3 regions of the Pseudomonas asiatica genome follow, and region 3 is predicted to be linked to each of the others. Evidence: predicted binding sites of a transcription regulator. Region 3 holds the regulator's gene; each other region holds the start of a gene.
The links. Region 3 encodes sigma-54, which starts transcription at its own class of promoters, with help from an activator protein. Its sites were predicted from a motif close to ANTGGCATNNANNTTGCTNT; they were not measured.
Positions count from the first base shown of each region.

Region 1: glnA (type I glutamate--ammonia ligase) is a predicted target of sigma-54. The motif match lies at 3,252-3,271, and genes of this name have one in related genera.
Region 2: nirB (nitrite reductase large subunit NirB) is a predicted target of sigma-54. The motif match lies at 4,590-4,609, and genes of this name have one in related genera.

Region 1 is NZ_CP157874.1:5,461,032-5,467,569, reverse strand. It holds gene glnL (nitrogen regulation protein NR(II)) at 1-858, opposite strand, end outside; gene ABNP31_RS24370 (cupin domain-containing protein) at 1,131-1,574, opposite strand; gene glnA (type I glutamate--ammonia ligase) at 1,748-3,154, opposite strand; gene thiI (tRNA uracil 4-sulfurtransferase ThiI) at 3,625-5,079, shown strand; gene typA (translational GTPase TypA) at 5,207-6,538, shown strand, end outside.
Region 2 is NZ_CP157874.1:1,374,200-1,380,737, reverse strand. It holds gene ABNP31_RS06340 (FKBP-type peptidyl-prolyl cis-trans isomerase) at 1-133, opposite strand, end outside; gene pcaQ (pca operon transcription factor PcaQ) at 468-1,400, opposite strand; gene nirD (nitrite reductase small subunit NirD) at 1,552-1,914, opposite strand; gene nirB (nitrite reductase large subunit NirB) at 1,914-4,463, opposite strand; gene ABNP31_RS06320 (bifunctional nitrate reductase/sulfite reductase flavoprotein subunit alpha) at 4,769-6,538, opposite strand, start outside.
Region 3 is NZ_CP157874.1:1,043,859-1,050,396, reverse strand. It holds gene ABNP31_RS04840 (KpsF/GutQ family sugar-phosphate isomerase) at 1-262, shown strand, start outside; gene ABNP31_RS04835 (KdsC family phosphatase) at 275-799, shown strand; gene lptC (LPS export ABC transporter periplasmic protein LptC) at 808-1,380, shown strand; gene lptA (lipopolysaccharide transport periplasmic protein LptA) at 1,367-1,891, shown strand; gene lptB (LPS export ABC transporter ATP-binding protein) at 1,892-2,617, shown strand; gene ABNP31_RS04815 (RNA polymerase factor sigma-54) at 2,793-4,286, shown strand; gene hpf (ribosome hibernation-promoting factor, HPF/YfiA family) at 4,366-4,674, shown strand; gene ptsN (PTS IIA-like nitrogen regulatory protein PtsN) at 4,687-5,151, shown strand; gene rapZ (RNase adapter RapZ) at 5,154-6,008, shown strand; gene ABNP31_RS04795 (HPr family phosphocarrier protein) at 6,028-6,300, shown strand.

The sequences.
Region 1 (6,538 bases), 1.4 Mb from region 3:
CAGGCGATGGCGCACGTGGCCGATGGTGAACTGGCGCAGGGCACGGCTGCGCAGGGTGATGCGGCCCAGGCGCAGTTCGTTCTGCGAACTGATCGCCTGCATGGCATTGCGCACGATGTTGAGCACGGCCTGGATCATCTGCTCGCGGTCGATCAACACATCCGGCAGGCTGGGGTCATAGTCGCGCACCAAAGTGATGCAGCCCTGGCTTTCGGCCTCTACCAAGCTGCAGACCCGCTCCAGCACTTCGTGGATGTTGGTCATGGCCAGCGACGGCAGCTTGTTCGAACCGAGCATGCGGTCGACCAGGTTACGCAGGCGGTCGGCTTCCTCGATGATCACGTTGGTATAGTCACGCAGGCCTTCTTCAGGCAGTTCGCGGGCCAGCAGCTGGGCTGCGCCGCGGATGCCGCCAAGGGGGTTCTTGATTTCGTGGGCCAGGCCGCGCACCAGCATCTTGGTGGTTTCCTGCTTGCTCAGCTGGGCCTCTTCCTTGGTAATGCGCAGCAGCCGGTCGCGTGGGTGCACCTCCAGCAGCAGCAGGGTCTGGCCCTGGTGCAGGATCGGCGTTACCGCGTAGTCGACGGTGATGGCCTGCCCGGTCAGCGAGGTGAGCTGCGCTTCGCGCTTGGTGAACGGGTGCGCCTGCTCGACCGCCTGGCGCAGCGAGCTGAGCGCCTCGGTCGACTCGGTGAACAGTTCGCTGATGAACTGCCCATGGCTGCGCTGGCCACTGACCGCCAGGAGCATTTCCGCGGCCGGGTTCATGTACTCCAGGCGCAGCTCGGCGTTGAGCAGCAGCGTGGCGGTGGTCAGGTTGTCCAGAAGCAGACGGTGCTGGGCATCGCTGATGGTCATAGGGCGTCGTCGACCTCTTTTGGCGCGTGTCGGGCATGGGCGCGGCCATGGTCGGGCGCGCGGTGGATCCGCTGATTCCAGTCTTTGGGCAAAAAATGCAAGAACCAAACCAAGGCTCCGAAAAGAAGCGGAATTTGCCGATAAAGCCCTGAAAACGGGAAAAACCGCACCAGAATGAACTGATTAAACGGTTCATGTGATCGCTTTTGGGGTGCATTCGGGGGCGTTAGCTCTCAGAATGCACCAATATGGAGCATAGGTGGTTTCAGGGTTTATCGCACAGTTGGCGGGCATTCGGCTTCTGGCGTTGAAAACGCCAGGTCTTCATTGCTTGCGTGGAACACCATGACAGTGGCGGGCTGCGCGGTGGTGTGCCCGCGGTGCACTTCCCCTTGAAGTTCTGCCAGCGTCTGGCCTGCAACCAGGCTTGTGCGCTTGCCGTCGCGGGTTTCCACCTCAAGTCTGCCCTCCGCCAGATAGCCCAGATTGAGGGCCTGATGGCAGTGCCAGCCGAGGGTTGTGTGGGCGGGGATGCTGACTTTCACCAGCGACAGCACTGGTCGTCCTTCGGGGTAATCGCGATAGGGGGTGCCGTCCCAACTGCCGGTGGCGCGGTGAAGCACCTGTGACGTTGCCTGGCCTGGCGCGGTGCCGTTGCTGGCGCAGCCGGCGAGGAGGGCGGATACGGTAATCATTGCAGGTAGAAGTTTGCGCATGGCGTGATGTCCGTCGACTGAAGGGACGCCTACCCTGCGTGCTGAAGGGGCGGCGAAATGTCAGCGGCATCTGCTGGTTCTGTATGAAATCGATGAGGCAGCCACGGAAACGAAAACGGCCTCCCGAAGGAGGCCGTTCGTGATCATGTCATCGGCGCCAGGCGCCGATCAGATCAGCAGCTGTAGTACAGCTCGTATTCCAGCGGGTGAACGAAGGTGCGGACCTTGATTTCTTCTTCGCTCTTCAGCTCGATGAAGGCATCGATGAAGTCGTCGGAGAACACGCCGCCCTTGGTCAGGAACGCACGGCCCTTGTCCAGCTCTTCCAGAGCTTCCTTCAGGCTGCCGCAAACCTGCGGGATGTCCTTGGCCTCTTCAGGCGGCAGGTCGTACAGGTTCTTGTCGGCAGCATCGCCTGGGTGGATCTTGTTCTGGATACCGTCCAGGCCGGCCATCAGCAGGGCCGCGAAGGCCAGGTATGGGTTGGCCGATGGATCCGGGAAGCGAGCTTCGATACGGCGGGCTTTCGGGCTGCCGACGTAAGGAATACGGATCGAGGCGGAACGGTTGCGAGCCGAGTAGGCCAGCATTACCGGGGCTTCGAAGCCTGGGACCAGACGCTTGTAGGAGTTGGTCGACGGGTTGGTGAAGCCGTTCAGGGCCTTACCGTGCTTGATGATACCGCCGATGAAGTACAGGGCGGTGTCGGACAGGCCGGCATAGCCTTCACCCGAGAAGGTGTTCTTGCCGTCTTTCCAGATCGACATGTGCACGTGCATGCCCGAGCCGTTGTCGCCGTACAGAGGCTTCGGCATGAAAGTGGCGGTACGGCCGTAGGCGTCGGCAACGTTGTGCACGACGTACTTCAGTGCCTGTACTTCGTCAGCCTTCTTCACCAGGGTGTTGAACTTGACGCCGATTTCGTTCTGGCCGGCAGTCGCCACTTCGTGGTGGTGAACTTCGACGGTCTGACCCATTTCTTCCAGTGCGTTGCACATGGCGGTACGGATTTCGTGGTCGTGGTCGAACGGCGGAACCGGGAAGTAGCCGCCTTTCACGCCTGGACGGTGGCCTTTGTTGCCGCCTTCCACATCAGCGCCGGTCATCCACGAGCCTTGCTCGGAGAAGATCTTGAACATCGAGCCGGAGATGTCCGACTGGAACTTAACTTCGTCGAAGATGAAGAACTCTGGCTCCGGGCCGGCGAATACGGTGTCACCGATGCCGGTGCTCTTCAGGTACTCTTCGGCGCGCTTGGCGATGGCGCGAGGGTCACGATCGTAGCCCTGCATGCTCGACGGGTCGACGATGTCGCAGGTGATGATCAGGGTTGGCTCTTCGGTGAACGGGTCCAGTACGGCAGTTTCGTCGACCGGCATCAGGATCATGTCGGAAGCTTCGATGCCTTTCCAGCCAGCGATGGAGGAACCGTCGAACATCTTGCCGACTTCGAAGAAGTCGTCTTCCAGCGCATCACGCGACGGCATGGTCACGTGGTGCTGAATGCCTTTGGTGTCCGTGAAACGCAGATCAATCCACTTGACGTCATGATCTTTGATGAGTTGAACCGACTTCGACATGTTGTCCTCCGGATGGTCTAGAGCGCGGTGGGCCGCTGCCCTGGAAAAAGGGTGTTGCCGGGCGCGGATAGTCGGCCAAGCTTACCTGCCTCACAAGGGAGCAAATTGCATGCCAGTGCCCGAAAATGGCGAGGGCGGGATAAAAGGGGGCGTTTGCGGGCATTGGGCGCAGAGTTGGCGGGTAAAAATGCACCCTTAAGATGCGAATTTTGGTAGTTGTGCACCAATAGTGTGCATTGCTTGAATTATGTGCTTTCTTTGAGGGCCTCTTTGCGGGCTCGCCCGCTCCCACAGGTAGGGCGTAAGTCTTGAGAGCTGCGGATGGCCTGTGGGAGCTGGCTTGCCGGCGATGAGGCCGGTGCAGGCAATATAAATCCGACCTTCTGTACAAAAGTTGGTCAAATCCTGAGCAATTTCCGCTATAATTCGCGCCCCTCATTTTCGGCAGGCCCTGCGCGCGCTGTTAACCAATGAAACTTATCGTCAAAGTCTTCCCAGAAATCACCATCAAGAGCCGGCCGGTGCGCAAGCGCTTCATCCGCCAGCTCGGCAAGAACATCCGCAACGTGCTCAAGGACCTTGACCCTGAGCTCGTGGTCGATGGTGTCTGGGACAATCTCGAAGTGGTCACCCGCGTCGAAGACGAAAAAGTCCAGCGCGAGATGATCGAGCGCCTCACCTGCACCCCGGGTATCACCCACTTCCTGCAGGTAGAGGAATACCCGCTCGGCGACTTCGACGACATCGTCGCCAAGTGCAAGCAGCACTTCGGTCATCTGCTGGCCGGCAAGCACTTCGCCGTGCGCTGCAAGCGCGGCGGCCACCACGACTTCACCTCGATGGACGTCGACCGTTATGTCGGCAGCCAGTTGCGTCAGCAGTGCGGCGCAGCCGGCATCGAGCTGAAAAACCCGGAAGTGCTGGTGCGCATCGAAATCCGCGACCAGCGCCTGTACGTGATCCACAACCAGCACCAGGGCATCGGCGGCTACCCGCTGGGCGCCCTGGAGCAGACCCTGGTACTGATGTCCGGCGGCTTCGACTCCACCGTGGCGGCCTACCAGATGATGCGCCGTGGCCTGATGACCCACTTCTGCTTCTTCAACCTCGGCGGCCGTGCCCACGAGTTGGGCGTGATGGAAGTGGCCCACTACCTGTGGAAGAAGTTCGGCAGCAGCCAGCGCGTGCTGTTCATCAGCGTGCCGTTCGAGGAAGTGGTCGGCGAGATCCTCAACAAGGTCGACAACAGCTACATGGGTGTGACCCTGAAGCGCATGATGCTGCGCGGTGCCGCGCACATGGCCGACCGCCTGGAGATCGACGCGCTGGTCACCGGCGAGGCGATTTCCCAGGTGTCCAGCCAGACCCTGCCGAACCTGTCGATCATCGACTCGGCCACCGACAAGCTGGTGCTGCGCCCGCTGCTGGCCAGCCACAAGCAGGACATCATCGACCAGGCCTATGCGATCGGCACTGCCGACTTCGCCAAGCACATGCCAGAATACTGCGGCGTGATCTCGGTAAACCCGACCACCCACGCCAAGCGCCACCGCATGGAGCATGAAGAGAAGCAGTTCGACATGGCCGTGCTGGAGCGCGCTCTGGAACGCGCCCGGCTGATCTCCATCGACCATGTGATCGACGAACTGGGCAAGGACATCGAAATCGAGGAAGTGACCGAGGCGCTGCCCGGCCAGATCGTCATCGACATTCGTCACCCCGATGCCCAGGAAGACGAACCTCTGGTGCTCGACGGTATCGAAGTCCAGGCCATGCCGTTCTATGCCATCAACAGCAAGTTCAAGCAGCTGGATGCCAACCGCCAGTACTTGCTGTATTGCGACAAAGGTGTGATGAGCCGTCTGCACGCACACCACCTGCTCAGTGAGGGACATGCCAATGTGCGTGTTTATCGTCCGACATAAGACGCCAGGGCTGTATGGCGGCAGCATCCGCCATCGCCCTCCCGACCATCGGGCCCGCTGAGCCTCAAACCGTACATATTCGCCGCCTACACTGGCGGCAACCGAATCCTCTGATCGAGATACAGTTGTGATCGAAAATCTGCGTAACATCGCCATCATCGCCCACGTTGACCATGGTAAAACCACCCTGGTCGACAAACTCCTGCGCCAGTCCGGCACCCTGGAGCGTAACGAGCTCAACGACGAGCGCGTGATGGACTCCAACGACCAGGAAAAAGAGCGCGGCATTACCATTCTGGCGAAAAACACTGCCATCAACTGGAACGGCTACCACATCAACATCGTCGACACCCCCGGCCACGCCGACTTCGGTGGCGAGGTTGAGCGTGTAATGTCGATGGTCGACTCCGTGCTGCTGCTGGTCGACGCCCAGGACGGCCCGATGCCGCAAACCCGCTTCGTGACCAAGAAGGCTTTCGAAGCTGGCCTGAAGCCGATCGTCGTGATCAACAAGGTTGACCGCCCGGGCGCGCGTCCTGACTGGGTTCTGGACCAGATCTTCGACCTGTTCGACAACCTCGGTGCCACCGACGACCAGCTGGACTTCCAGGTTGTCTACGCCTCGGCCCTGAACGGCATCGCCGGCCTGGACCACACCGACATGGCCGAAGACATGACCCCGCTGTACCAGTCGATCGTCGACAACGTACCGGCGCCGAACGTTGACGTCGATGGCCCGTTCCAGATGCAGATCTCCGCTCTGGACTACAACAGCTTCCTCGGTGTTATCGGCGTTGGCCGTATCGCCCGTGGTCGTATCAAGCCGAACACCCCGGTTGTTGCCATCGACACCGAAGGCAAGAAGCGTAACGGCCGTATCCTCAAGCTGATGGGCCACCACGGCCTGCACCGCGTCGACGTTGAAGAAGCCCAGGCTGGCGACATCGTCTGCATCAGCGGTTTCGACGAGCTGTTCATCTCCGACACTCTGTGCGACATGAACAACGTCGAGGCGATGAAGCCACTGACCGTTGACGAGCCGACCGTTTCGATGACCTTCCAGGTCAACGACTCGCCGTTCTGCGGCAAGGAAGGCAAGTTCGTCACCAGCCGTAACATCAAGGAACGTCTGGACAAAGAGCTGCTGTACAACGTTGCACTGCGCGTTGAAGAGGGCGACTCGGCTGACAAGTTCAAGGTTTCCGGCCGTGGTGAGCTGCACCTGTCGGTTCTGATCGAAACCATGCGTCGTGAAGGCTTCGAGATGGCTGTAGGCCGCCCTGAAGTGATCATCCGCGAAGTCAACGGCGTGAAGCAGGAGCCGTTCGAGAACGTCACCATCGACATCCCTGAAGAATCCCAGGGCAAGGTCATGGAAGAAATGGGCCTGCGTAAAGGCGACCTGACCAACATGGCGCCGGATGGCAAGGGCCGTGTACGTCTGGAGTACAACGTACCT
Region 2 (6,538 bases), 330 kb from region 3:
CCATGTTCAGGCCGATACCGTAGGAGGCTTTCTGTGCCGGAGTCTTCAGCTCGGGGCTGCTGGTCTGTTGATCACAGCCAGCCAGTACCAGGCCTACCAGGGCAACCGCAGCCGCCAAACGATGCTGTTTCATGCTATTTCCTTGTTCATGCGCCAAAAGGGCAATCAGGGTAAAGCCGCGAGCTTAGCAGGCGGCCATGACCAATGGCTACCGGCATAGGAGCGGGTTTTGGTAAGGAAGTTCAGTAGTTAAACGCTTATTCATCAAAGGATGTGCAGCCACTGGCCAGTATTGACCGGTTGCGGCGCCTTTGCCCGGTTTTGCGGGGGATTTATTTAGCTGAATGCTGAGAAGCCTGCACTGGCCCTATCGCCGGCAAGCCAGCTCCCACAGGTTGACCACAGGCCACGAAGCAGGTGCTATCCCTGTGGGAGCTGGCTTGCCGGCGAAAGGGCCAAACCTGCGTTCAGGGGTAGCTGCCCTCTCGGTACTGCCCCGCTACCTCGCGCAACACCTCGCATACCCACTGCCCAGGCAGGCTCTGCGGCAAGGCAGCATTGCGACAGATGCCGACCGAGCCGCCCGGCTCGCGCACACCCAGGTCGAGCTCGACCAGCTCGCCCCGGCGCAGGTCGAGCAGCACCGCATCGCGCGGCGCCACCCACACTGCATCGCTGCCCAGAAGGTAGCGCCGGCTCAGCGCCAGCGACAGGGTTTCCAGGCGCTGGGCGGGCATCTGGATGCCGCATTGCACGAACAGGCTATCGGCATGCTGGCGGATGGTGGTGCCGGCTGGCGGCAGCACCAGCGGGTAATGCCCAACCTCCCCCCGCTCTACTGGCTTGCTGGCCAGCAGCGGGTGGCCGGGCCGCACCACCAGGCTCATCGACTCGCTGTACAGGTGCTCGAACGACAAGCCCTGGATCTGCGGGCTGTCGGTCATGCGCCCGACCACCAGTTCCAGTTCGCCCAGGCGCAACTGGCCGAGCAGCTGCGCGCTGACCCCTGTGACCACACTGATCACCAGCGCCTCATGGCGCTGGTGCAGGCGGCACAGCACTTCGGGCATGAGCAGGCCTTCGACCGTGGACAACACACCGATGCGCACTTGCGACGGCGCCCGCGCTTCGCCACGCAGGCTGCTGACGCCATCGCGCAGGGCCTGCACGCTGGGCCCGGCATAGCGCATGAAACGCGTACCGGCCGGGGTCAGCTCGACGCCCTGGCGGCTGCGCGCGAACAGGCGCGTTTCCAGCAGGTCTTCGAGTTCCTTGAGGGTCTTGGAGATGGCTGGCTGGCTGATTGCCAGGATGTCGGCAGCCCTGGCCAGGCTGCCCTGCCGGGCAATCTCCAGGAAGCACAGCAGGTGTCGGTACTTGATGCGGGTGTCGAGGTTCATGGGCTCAAGCTTACCGCATGCAAATAACCTGTACCGGCCCTTTCGCGGGTGAACCCGCTCCCACAGGGATCTCCACAGTTCTCCAGACCTGTGCAGTACCTGTGGGAGCGGGTTCACCCGCGAAAGGGCCGGTGCAGGCAACTGATGAGCATCAGGCCACAGCCAACTCCACCGCCTCCCCGTTCAACCGCACCGGCCACACCCGCAGGCGCTGCCCGCCATCTTCCAGGCACTCTCCGCTCTCCAGGCTGAAGTGCTGCTTGTACAACGGCGCGGCCACCACCAGCTCGCCCTGCACACTGCCAACCAGCCCGCGGCCGATGATGTTGGCGCCGGACCGCGGGTCGCGGTTGTCCACCGCGTACAGCGGCTGCGCCTGCCCCGGCAGGTAGAACAGCGCGACCTGGGCCCCGTCGAGCCAGACCACCACCCCGGAATCGGCCACCAGGTCATCCGCCTGGCACACCGCCTGCCAGTTCTCGTGGGTTTTCACAGCAGCATTGGACAGGTTCATCAGACAGCCTCCTCGACGGTTGGGATCAGGTGCAGTGGCGCAGCAGGCCGGCGCTGTTCGCGTTCGCGCACGAAGTGCACGTCCGGGTCGGCGCGGCGGTCGTTGACGAAAGTACGGAAGCGCTTGAGCTTCTCGGGGTCGTTGAGGGCGTTGGCCCATTCGCATTCATACTGGTCGACCACATGCTGCATCTGCGCCTCCAGCTCGCTGGCCAGGCCCAGGCTGTCGTCGATGATCACCTGCTTCAGGTAGTCCAGCCCACCTTCCAGGTTCTCGCGCCACACCGAGGTGCGCTGCAGTTTGTCGGCGGTGCGGATGTAGAACATCAGCACGCGGTCGATCAGGCGCACCAGGGTTTCGTCGTCGAGGTCGGTGGCAAACAGTTCGGCATGCCGCGGGCGCATGCCGCCATTGCCGCACACGTACAGGTTCCAGCCCTTGTCGGTGGCGATCACGCCGATGTCCTTGCTCTGTGCCTCGGCGCATTCGCGAGTGCAGCCGGAAACCGCGAACTTGAGCTTGTGCGGGCTGCGCAGGCCTTTGTAGCGGTCTTCCAGGCGCAGGGCCATGCCGACGCTGTCCTGCACGCCGTAACGGCACCAGGTGCTGCCGACGCACGATTTCACCGTGCGGGTCGACTTGCCGTAGGCATGGCCGGTTTCGAAGCCGGCCTCGATCAGCTCGCCCCAGATCAGCGGCAGCTCGTGCAACTGGGCGCCGAACAGGTCGATGCGCTGGCCGCCGGTGATCTTGGTGTACAGGTCGTACTTTTTCGCCACCTGGCCGATCACGATGAGCTTGTCGGGGGTGATCTCACCACCGGGGATGCGCGGCACCACCGAGTACGTGCCGTTCTTCTGCATGTTGGCCATGAAGGTGTCGTTGGTGTCCTGCAGCGGCACCAGCGCCGGGTCCATGATCGGCTGGTTCCAGCACGAGGCGAGGATACTGCCCACCGCCGGCTTGCAGATGTCGCAGCCAACGTGGCCCTTGCCGTGGCGTTCGAGCAGTTCGTTGAAGGTGCGGATACCCTCTACCCGCACCAGCCCGTACAGCTCCTGACGGGTGTAGGCGAAGTGCTCGCACAGGCTCTTGTCCACCGCCACGCCACGGGCGGTCAGCTCGTGCTCGAACACCTGCTTGAGCAGTGCCGCGCAACCACCACAACCGGTGGCGGCCTTGGTGCAGCCCTTGACTGCGGCAAGGTCGCCGCAGCCACTGTCGATGGCGGCGCAGACCGCGCCCTTGCTGACGTTGTGGCACGAGCAGATGGTCGCGCTGTCGGGCAGCGCATCAGCACCCAGGGCCGGTGCGCCGCCTTGCGGCAGGATCAGTGCCGCGGGGTCGGCTGGCAGGGCGATGCCGTTCTGGGCGTACTGCAGCAGGGTGTCGTAGTAGCTGTTGTCGCCCACCAGCACCGCACCGAGCACATGCTTGCCGCTGGCATCCACCACCAGCCGGCGGTAGGCGCTGTTGGCTTCGTCGATGAAGCGGTAGCTGCGTGCGCCCGGGGTGGCGCCATGGGCATCGCCGATGGAGCCGACATCCACGCCCAGCAACTTGAGCTTGGTCGACATGTCGGCACCGGTGAATTCGCCAGCGGCTTCACCCATCAGCAATGCCGCCAGGTTGCGCGCCATGCTGTAGCCCGGGGCGACCAGGCCGAACACGCTGCCGTTCCACGAGGCGCACTCGCCGATGGCAAAGATGCGTGGGTCGCTGCTGCGGCAGTGGTTGTCGATGACCACGCCGCCACGCGCGGCGATGTCCAGGCCACAGGCACGGCCCAGGGCATCCTGCGGGCGGATACCCGCGGAGAACACGATCAGGTCGGTTTCCAGGTGCTCGCCGCCATCGAAGTTCATGCGGTAGCGGTAGTCTTCACCCGCACTGATCGACTGGGTGGCGCGCGACAGATGCACGCCAACGCCCAGCGCTTCGATCTGTGCCTTGAGCGCGGCACCGCCCTCGCCGTCCAGCTGCACCGGCATCAGCCGTGGGGCGAATTCCACCACGTGGGCTTCCAGGCCCAGCGACTTGAGGGCGTTGGCTGCTTCCAGGCCAAGCAGGCCACCACCCACTACCACGCCACGGCGGGCACTGGCTGCGGCAGCGCGGATGCCGTCGAGGTCGTCGAGGGTGCGGTAGACCAGGCGGGCATTGCCGCTGGAACCTTCGATCGGCGGCACGAACGGGTAGGAACCTGTGGCCAGCACCAAGTGATCGTAGCCGTAGCGGCCCTCGGCGGTGACCACTTCGCCGCGCTCACGGTCGATTTCCAGCACCGCTTCGCCGAGGTGCAGGTGCACACCGTTGGTACCGTAGAAGTCCTGCTCGCACAGGGCCAGGGTTTCGGCACAGCTGCCGCCGAAGTACTCGGACAGGTGCACGCGGTCGTAGGCGCGTTGGCGCTCTTCGCCGAACACATGCACTTCGAAGCGCTGCAGGGCGCCGCGGCTGACCAGTTGTTCGACGCAATGGTGGCCGACCATGCCGTTGCCGACGATGACCAGTCGCTCTCGTTGCCCGCTGCTCGCTGTTGCCTTCATAAGCCGATCCTCGATCAAAAAAAAAAGCGCCTGGAGCCGAAGCTCCAGGCGCCTTTGCCTGTATTCATCACGGTAGGGGGCCCGGGTTGATCGCCGTTGATCATTGGGCTTTGTTGTAACCAGGGTAAAGCAGGGAGTGTGCCAACTGGGTTGCCTGTGTCGGCCTCTTCGCGGGTGAACCCGCTCCCACAGGGATCTCCACAATTTTCAGACCTGTGCTGTACCTGTGGGAGCGGGTTTACCCGCGAAGAGGCCGGTACAGGTCATGCACATTCACAGTGCACAACACCCCATCCCGGTGCACATCAATACACATCCCGCCGATACCGCTTGGCCCTGCCCAGCGCTTCGACATAAGCCGCAGCCGCCGCTGCATCCATGCCGCCATGCTCGGCGACGATCGCCCGCAACGCCGCATCCACATCCTTGGCCATGCGCTGTGCATCGCCACACACATAGAAGTACGCCCCCGCCTCCAGCCACTGCCACAACTGCGCGCCCTGTTCGAGCATGCGCTGCTGCACGTAGACCTTCTCGGCCTGGTCGCGCGAGAACGCTGTGTCCAGGCGCAAGTGCCCTGCATCCTGCCAGGCCTGCAGCTGCTCTTGGTAATAGAAATCGGTGGCCGCGTACTGCTCGCCGAAGAACAGCCAGTTGGCCCCTTCCGCCCCACGTGCCTCTCGCTCTTCGAGGAAGGCCCTGAACGGCGCAATGCCGGTGCCGGGGCCGACCATGATCACCGGCACGCTGTCGTCCTCGGGCAGGCGAAAGTGCTTCGACACTTGCGGGAAGATGGCCACCTTCAGCGCCTGCGCACGGTCGGCAAGGAAGCTTGAACACACCCCTTTGCGCGTGCCATAGCGCACCGTGGAAACGGTCAGGTGCACCTGCTGCGGGTGCGCCAGCGGGCTGGAGCTGATCGAATACAGGCGCGGCTGCAACGGCTTGAGCAGCTCCAGCCAGCTGGCCAGCGGCAGCTGCTGGGGGAAGGCGCGCAGCACATCGACCAGTTGCCGCCCCCACAACCAGTCCTGCAGCTCGGCCTTGCACTCGGGCTGCAGCAGGCGCTGCAGGTCCGGGGCATTGCCGGCGAAGGCCTGCAGCTGCTGCGTGGTGACCTTGGCGATCTCCAGGTGCGCTTGCAAGGCTTCGGCCAGCGGCATGGCGGGCTGGCCTTTCAGCTGAACCATGGTCTGGCCATCGAGCCGCATCAGCACCAGCAGCTCGTCGACCAGGGCCGGACAGTTGAGCGGCCACACGCCCAAGGCATCACCGGCGGCATAGGTGAAACCGCTGCCGCTCAGGTCGAACACCAGTTGACGGGTTTCCTTGCTGGCACCCGGGCCGTTGAGCAGGCGGTTTTCCAGCAAGGTGGCAGCCCAGGGTTGCTGCTTGCCATAGGCCGCCACGGGCGCAGGCTCGGTGACCGGTTGCGGTGCAGCGGCGTTGCCTAACGTGGGCAGCAGCGCATCCAGCCAGGCGGCGAAGGCGTCGTCGAAGTCCGGCTCGCAGTCCACCCGCTGCAGCAGGCGCCGCCCACCCAGCTCGGCCAGGCGTTGGTCGAGCTTGCGGCCAAAGCCACAGAACTGGTCGTAACTGGAGTCGCCCAGGGCCAGCACGGCAAAAGGCAGTTCGGCGCAGTGGGCGCCCTCCTCGCCTTGCAAGGCTTGCCAGAATGCCGCTGCGCTGTCGGGCGCGTCGCCATCCCCAAAGGTGCTGGCGATCAGCACCACGCTGGCGGCGCCCTGCAGCTGGCGCGGGCTGACCGCTTCCATGCAACTGAGCTGCACGTCGAGGCCGGCACCGCGCAGGCGCTCGGCACAGCGTTCGGCCAACAGCTCGCCGTTGCCGGTTTGCGAAGCCCACAGCACCTGGTGCCGTGGTGCTATCAACGCCGCATCGGGCAGCACCGCCGGCTGGGCGAACAGCCCGGCCAGCAGGCCATCGACGAACAACCGGCGGTTGGCGGCCAGCGGCGCACTGGCCGGCAGGCAGGGCACGCCCTCGGCGCGGGCCTGGTCCAGGCCCAGCAGGAAGCCTTGCAGGTAATGGCGCTCTTCCTCGGCCAGCACCGG
Region 3 (6,538 bases):
CGAAGCCGATGGCAAGCTGGCAGGGATCTTCACCGACGGCGACCTGCGCCGCAGCCTGGACCGCAACATCGACGTCCACACCACCCTGATCGACCAGGTAATGACCGTGCACGGCAAGACGGCCCGCGCCGAAATGCTTGCGGCCGAGGCCCTGAAGATCATGGAAGACCACAAGATCGGCGCCCTGGTGGTGGTGGACCGCGAGGACCGCCCCACCGGCGCCCTGAACATGCACGACCTGCTGCGCGCCGGCGTGATGTAAAGGAGCGATGGAATGAACCAGGACCTCATGCAACGCGGCAAGAACATCAAGCTGGCAGTGTTCGACGTGGACGGCGTGCTCACCGACGGGCGCCTGTACTTCCTCGAGGACGGCAGCGAGTTCAAGACCTTCAACACCCTCGACGGCCAGGGCATCAAGATGCTCATGGCCTCGGGCGTGACCACCGCGATCATCAGCGGGCGCAAGACCCCGGTGGTCGAGCGCCGGGCGAAGAACCTCGGCATCCCGCACCTGTACCAGGGCCGCGAGGACAAACTGGTGGTGCTGGACGGCCTGCTCGCCGAACTGGGCCTGAGCTATGCTCAAGTGGCCTACCTGGGCGACGACCTGCCCGACCTGCCGGTAATCCGCCGGGTCGCCCTGGGCATGGCAGTGGCCAACGCCGCGCCGTTCGTTCGCCAGCACGCCCATGGCGTGACCCAGGCACGTGGCGGCGAAGGCGCGGCCCGTGAATTCTGCGAACTGATCATGCAGGCCCAGGGCACCCTGGACGCTGCCAACGCCAACTACCTGTAAGGCTGCCCATGCTCAGCAAGAAAGCCCGCAACATTGCGCTGCTCGCAGTGATCGCCGCCCTGCTGGTGGCGATCGGCTACTGGAATGTCAGCCCGGAAAGCTTCCTCGACAAGCCGGTGACCCAGGTCGACGAAAGCGCCATCGACTACTACGCGGTCAACGCCCACAGCGTGCAGTTCCTGCCCGACGGCAAATTGCAGTACGAAATGACCGCCGACAAGGTCGAACACCTCAAGGCCAGCGAAATCACCCTGCTGACCACGCCGGACCTGCACCTGTACCGCGGTACCGAATACCCGTGGCATGTGCAGAGCACCCGCGCCGAAGTCAACCCGGACGGCAGCGAAGTCGAACTGATCGACAACGTACGGGTCGCCCGCACCGACGAAAAGCAGCGCGAAATGATCATTACCAGCTCACGCATGACCGTGTTCCCGCAGAAGCAATATGCGCAGACCGAGCAAGCCGTTAGAATCGACGGCGCCGGTGGCACAACTACGGGCAAAGGAATGAAAGCGTATTTGAAAGAAGGCAAGATGGACTTGCTCTCTAACGTAAGAGGACAGTATGAGGCTCGTTAAAACCCTCCCCCTTTTGCTCAGCCTGAGCGCAGCACTGGGAAGCGCGAGCGCCCTCGCCCTGCCGAACGACCGTGACCAGCCTATCCGCATCCAGGCCGACAACGCCCACCTGGACGACAAGCAGGGCGTGGCCACCTACACCGGCGACGTGATCATCACCCAGGGTTCGATGATGATCAAAGGCAACACCGTGACCATCACCCGCTCCGCCTCCGGCGACATCGACGTGGTGACCTCGGTGGGCAACCTGGCCTACTTCGAGCAGCAGCAGAGCGCAGCCAAGCCAGACAAGATGAAAGGCTGGGCGGTGACCATCCAGTACCAGTCGCAGAAGGACATGGTGATCCTCACCGACCGCGCCAAGGTCGAGAACGAAGGCAACACCACCGAAGGCGAGAAGATCGTCTACAACACCCAGACCCAGGTGGCAACCGCCGGTCGCGGTGGCAACGTGACCTCGCCGCGTCAGCGTATCGACATGGTGATCCAGCCCAAGAAGAAGGCCGAGTAAATGGCAACCCTCAAAGCCCAGCACCTGGCCAAGAGCTACAAGGGGCGGCAAGTCGTACGTGACGTCAGCCTGTCGATCGACAGCGGCCAGATCGTCGGCCTGCTCGGCCCCAACGGCGCCGGCAAGACCACCTGCTTCTACATGATCGTCGGCCTGGTCCAGGCCGATCAGGGGCGCGTGCTGATCGACAACCTCGATGTCAGCCACCAGCCCATGCACGGTCGCGCCCGCGCCGGCATCGGCTACCTGCCGCAGGAAGCCTCGATCTTCCGCAAGCTGTCGGTGGCCGACAACATCATGGCCATCCTCGAGACCCGCAAGGAACTCGATCGCGACGGCCGGCGCAAAGAGCTGGAAAGCCTGCTGCAGGAGTTCCACATCAGCCACATTCGCGACAACCTCGGCATGAGCCTGTCCGGTGGTGAGCGCCGCCGCGTGGAAATTGCCCGCGCGCTGGCGACCGCACCCAAGTTCATCCTGCTGGACGAACCGTTTGCCGGTGTCGACCCGATTTCGGTCGGCGACATCAAGCAGATCATCCATCACCTCAAGGCCAAGGGTATCGGTGTACTGATCACCGACCACAACGTGCGTGAGACCCTGGATATCTGCGAAACCGCCTATATCGTCAACGATGGCCGGCTGATCGCCGAAGGCGACGCCGAAACCATCCTGGCCAACGACCTGGTCAAAGAGGTTTATCTGGGCCACGAGTTCCGGCTCTGAGCCCGGCACGCGCCTGGAGTACTGGCAAATCGCCCTGAAACCCGGGGTAAAGTGTTACGGTGCTCTAGGCAAACGCTACAATTTAAGGCATAAAACTTGCTTGATCTGGCGCCCCGGCGCCCTCGTGTAGTGGATGGCGCATGCGCGCCGGCGAACAAGGTATTAAGCCCCAGCCATGAAACCATCGCTCGTCCTAAAAATGGGCCAGCAACTGACGATGACACCGCAGTTGCAACAGGCCATCCGCCTGCTCCAGCTCTCCACCCTGGACCTCCAACAGGAAATCCAGGAAGCGCTGGAGTCGAACCCGATGCTCGAACGTCAGGAAGACGGCGACGACTTCGACAACAGCGACCCGATGGCGGACAACGCCGAGAACAAGCCGGCCGCCGAAGTCCAGGACAACAGCTTCCAGGAAAGCACTACCAGTGCCGACACCCTGGAAGACGGTGAGTGGAGCGAGCGCATCCCCAACGAACTGCCGGTCGACACCGCCTGGGAAGACATCTACCAGACCAGTGCCAGCAGCCTGCCGAGCAACGACGACGACGAGTGGGACTTCACCACCCGCACATCGGCCGGCGAAAGCCTGCAAAGCCACCTGTTGTGGCAACTGAACCTGGCTCCGATGTCCGACACCGACCGCCTGATCGCCGTCACCCTGATCGACAGCATCAACGGCCAGGGCTACCTGGAAGACACCCTCGAGGAGATCTGCGCCGGTTTCGACCCGGAGCTGGATATCGAGCTGGACGAGGTCGAAGCGGTGCTGCACCGCATCCAGCAGTTCGAGCCAGCCGGCGTTGCCGCCCGTACCCTGGGCGAATGCCTGTTGCTGCAACTACGCCAACTGCCCGCCAGCACCCCGTGGATGGCCGAAGCCAAGCGCCTGGTCACCGACTTCATCGACCTGCTCGGCAGCCGTGACTACAGCCAGCTGATGCGTCGCATGAAAATCAAGGAAGACGAGCTGCGCCAGGTCATCGAGCTGGTACAAAGCCTCAACCCGCGCCCCGGCTCGCAGATCGAGTCCAGCGAGCCCGAGTACGTGGTGCCCGACGTCATCGTGCGCAAGGACAGCGACCGCTGGCTGGTGGAGCTGAACCAGGAGGCCATTCCGCGCCTGCGCGTCAACCCGCAGTACGCCGGGTTTGTGCGCCGGGCCGACACCAGCGCCGACAACACCTTCATGCGCAACCAGCTGCAGGAAGCGCGCTGGTTCATCAAGAGCCTGCAAAGCCGCAACGAAACCCTGATGAAGGTGGCCACGCAGATCGTCGAGCACCAGCGCGGCTTCCTCGACCACGGCGACGAAGCGATGAAGCCGCTGGTACTGCATGACATCGCCGAAGCGGTGGGCATGCACGAGTCGACCATTTCGCGGGTAACCACGCAGAAATACATGCACACCCCGCGTGGCATCTACGAACTGAAATACTTTTTCTCAAGCCACGTCAGCACCTCCGAAGGCGGAGAATGCTCGTCTACGGCGATCCGCGCGATCATCAAGAAACTGGTTGCGGCGGAAAATCAGAAAAAGCCATTGAGTGACAGCAAGATCGCTGGTTTACTGGAGGCACAAGGCATCCAGGTAGCCCGTCGCACCGTCGCCAAGTACCGCGAGTCCCTCGGCATCGCACCGTCGAGCGAGCGCAAGCGACTGATGTAGCCCCTGAGATGTGCCACAGCGTTTGTGGGGCAGGTGCAAGACCTGCCTCTTTATGCACGGGCAACAAAGGAGAAGCTGTATGCAAGTCAATATCAGTGGACAGCATGTAGAAGTCACCCAGCCACTGCGCGATTATGTGCTTGAAAAGCTCGCTCGCGTGGAAAGTCACTTCGACAAGATCACCAACGTGCAGGTCATCATGAAAGTCGAGAAGCTGCAGCAGAAGGTCGAGGCGACCTTGCAGATTCCCGGCGGCGAAGTGGTTGCCAACGCCGAACACGAAGACATGTATGCAGCGATCGACGCCTTGGCCGACAAGCTCGACCGCCAACTGAAAAAACACAAGGAAAAACAGCAAAGCCTGCTGCAAGGTGCAGCTGCCCGCTGATCCCCCTCATCCATGATCCGACTTGAAACCATCCTGACCCCCGGCCGTTCCCTCGTGAACGTGCCGGGCGGCAGCAAGAAGCGCGCCCTGGAAAAGGTCGCCACCGTCATCGCCGAACAAGTGCCCGAACTGGAGATGCAAGACGTCTTCGAAAAACTGGTCGCCCGGGAAAAACTCGGTTCGACCGGTTTCGGCAACGGCATCGCCATCCCGCACTGCCGGCTTGAAGGATGTTCCGCTCCGGTCAGCGCCCTGCTGCACCTGGAAGCCCCTATCGACTACGACGCCATCGATGGCGCGCCGGTGGACCTGCTGTTCGTCCTGCTGGTGCCTGAAGCCGCCACCGATGCCCATCTGGAACTGCTGCGCCAGATTGCCAGCATGCTCGATCGCAAGGAGGTCCGTGATCGCCTGCGTGCGGCCACCAGCAGCGAGGCCCTGTTCCAGGTTGTCCTGGACGTACAGAACGAGCACTGAACATGCGCCTGATCATCGTCAGCGGCCGGTCCGGCTCCGGCAAGAGCACCGCCCTCGATGTCCTGGAAGACAACGGTTTCTACTGCATTGACAACCTGCCCGCCGGGCTGCTGCCACAGCTGGCGGAAAATGCACTGATCAATACCGAGTTGCTGCAACCCAAGGTCGCCGTGTCGATCGACGCGCGCAACCTGCCCAGCCACCTGACGCGCTTCCCCGAGTTGCTCGAAGAAGCCCGCGCCCGGCATATCCAGTGCGACGTGCTGTACCTGGATGCCGACGAAGACATGCTGCTCAAGCGCTTTTCGGAAACCCGCCGGCGCCACCCGCTGACCAACGCCAACCGCTCGCTCGCGGAAGCGATTCGGGTGGAAAGCGAATTGCTGGGGCCGATTGCTGACCTGGCCGACCTGAAGATCGATACCACCAGCCTGAACCTGTACCAGTTGCGTGATTCGATCAAGCTGCGCCTGCTCAACCAGCCCGAGCCTGGCACCGCGTTCCTGGTCGAGTCGTTCGGTTTCAAGCGCGGAATGCCGGTCGATGCCGACCTGGTGTTCGATGTGCGCTGCCTGCCCAACCCCTACTGGAAGCCTGAGCTGCGTGAGCACTCCGGCCTCGACCAACCGGTAATCGACTACCTGGCCGCACAGCCGGATGTCGAAGAGATGTTCAACGACATTTCCAGCTACCTGCTCAAGTGGCTGCCCCGCTTCGCCGCCAGCAACCGTGCCTACGTCACCATTGCCATTGGCTGCACCGGCGGTCACCACCGCTCGGTGTACATCACCGAACGCCTTGGCCAGCTGCTGCAGCAATCCCTGAAAAACGTCCAGGTCCGCCACCGCGACCTCTAGCCCAAGGATCCGCCCCACGATGCCCGCCCGTGAAATCACCATCATCAACAAGCTGGGTCTGCATGCCCGGGCGGCAGCCAAGTTCGTCGGCGTTGCCGGCCGCTTCCCCTGCCAGGTCAGGGTTGGCCGTGCGCCGGACAAGCTGGTGGATGGCAAGAGCATCATGGCGGTGATGATGCTGGCGGCCGGCAAAGGCACCCAGGTGCACCTGCATACCGAAGGCGAGCAGGACGTTGATGCCATGGATGCGCTGGTCGAGCTGATCAACAACTTCTTCGACGAAGGCGAATGAATTTCGCTGGCTCATTCGCAAGCGGTACGCGTACCCTGTGGGAGCGGCTTTAGCCGCGAAGAACCCAACGCGGTGCATGGCACCGGCTACGCCGGTGTTCGCGGCTAAAGCCGCTCCCACAGAGTCCCCGCTAATTCAATGAGTCATGTGCCGCTCCCACAGCGAAACCGGTGAACACCCCATCATCCGGCGCAAACCGATGCACACCCCCAAGCTGGCCAGGCCAGGTCCAACCAGG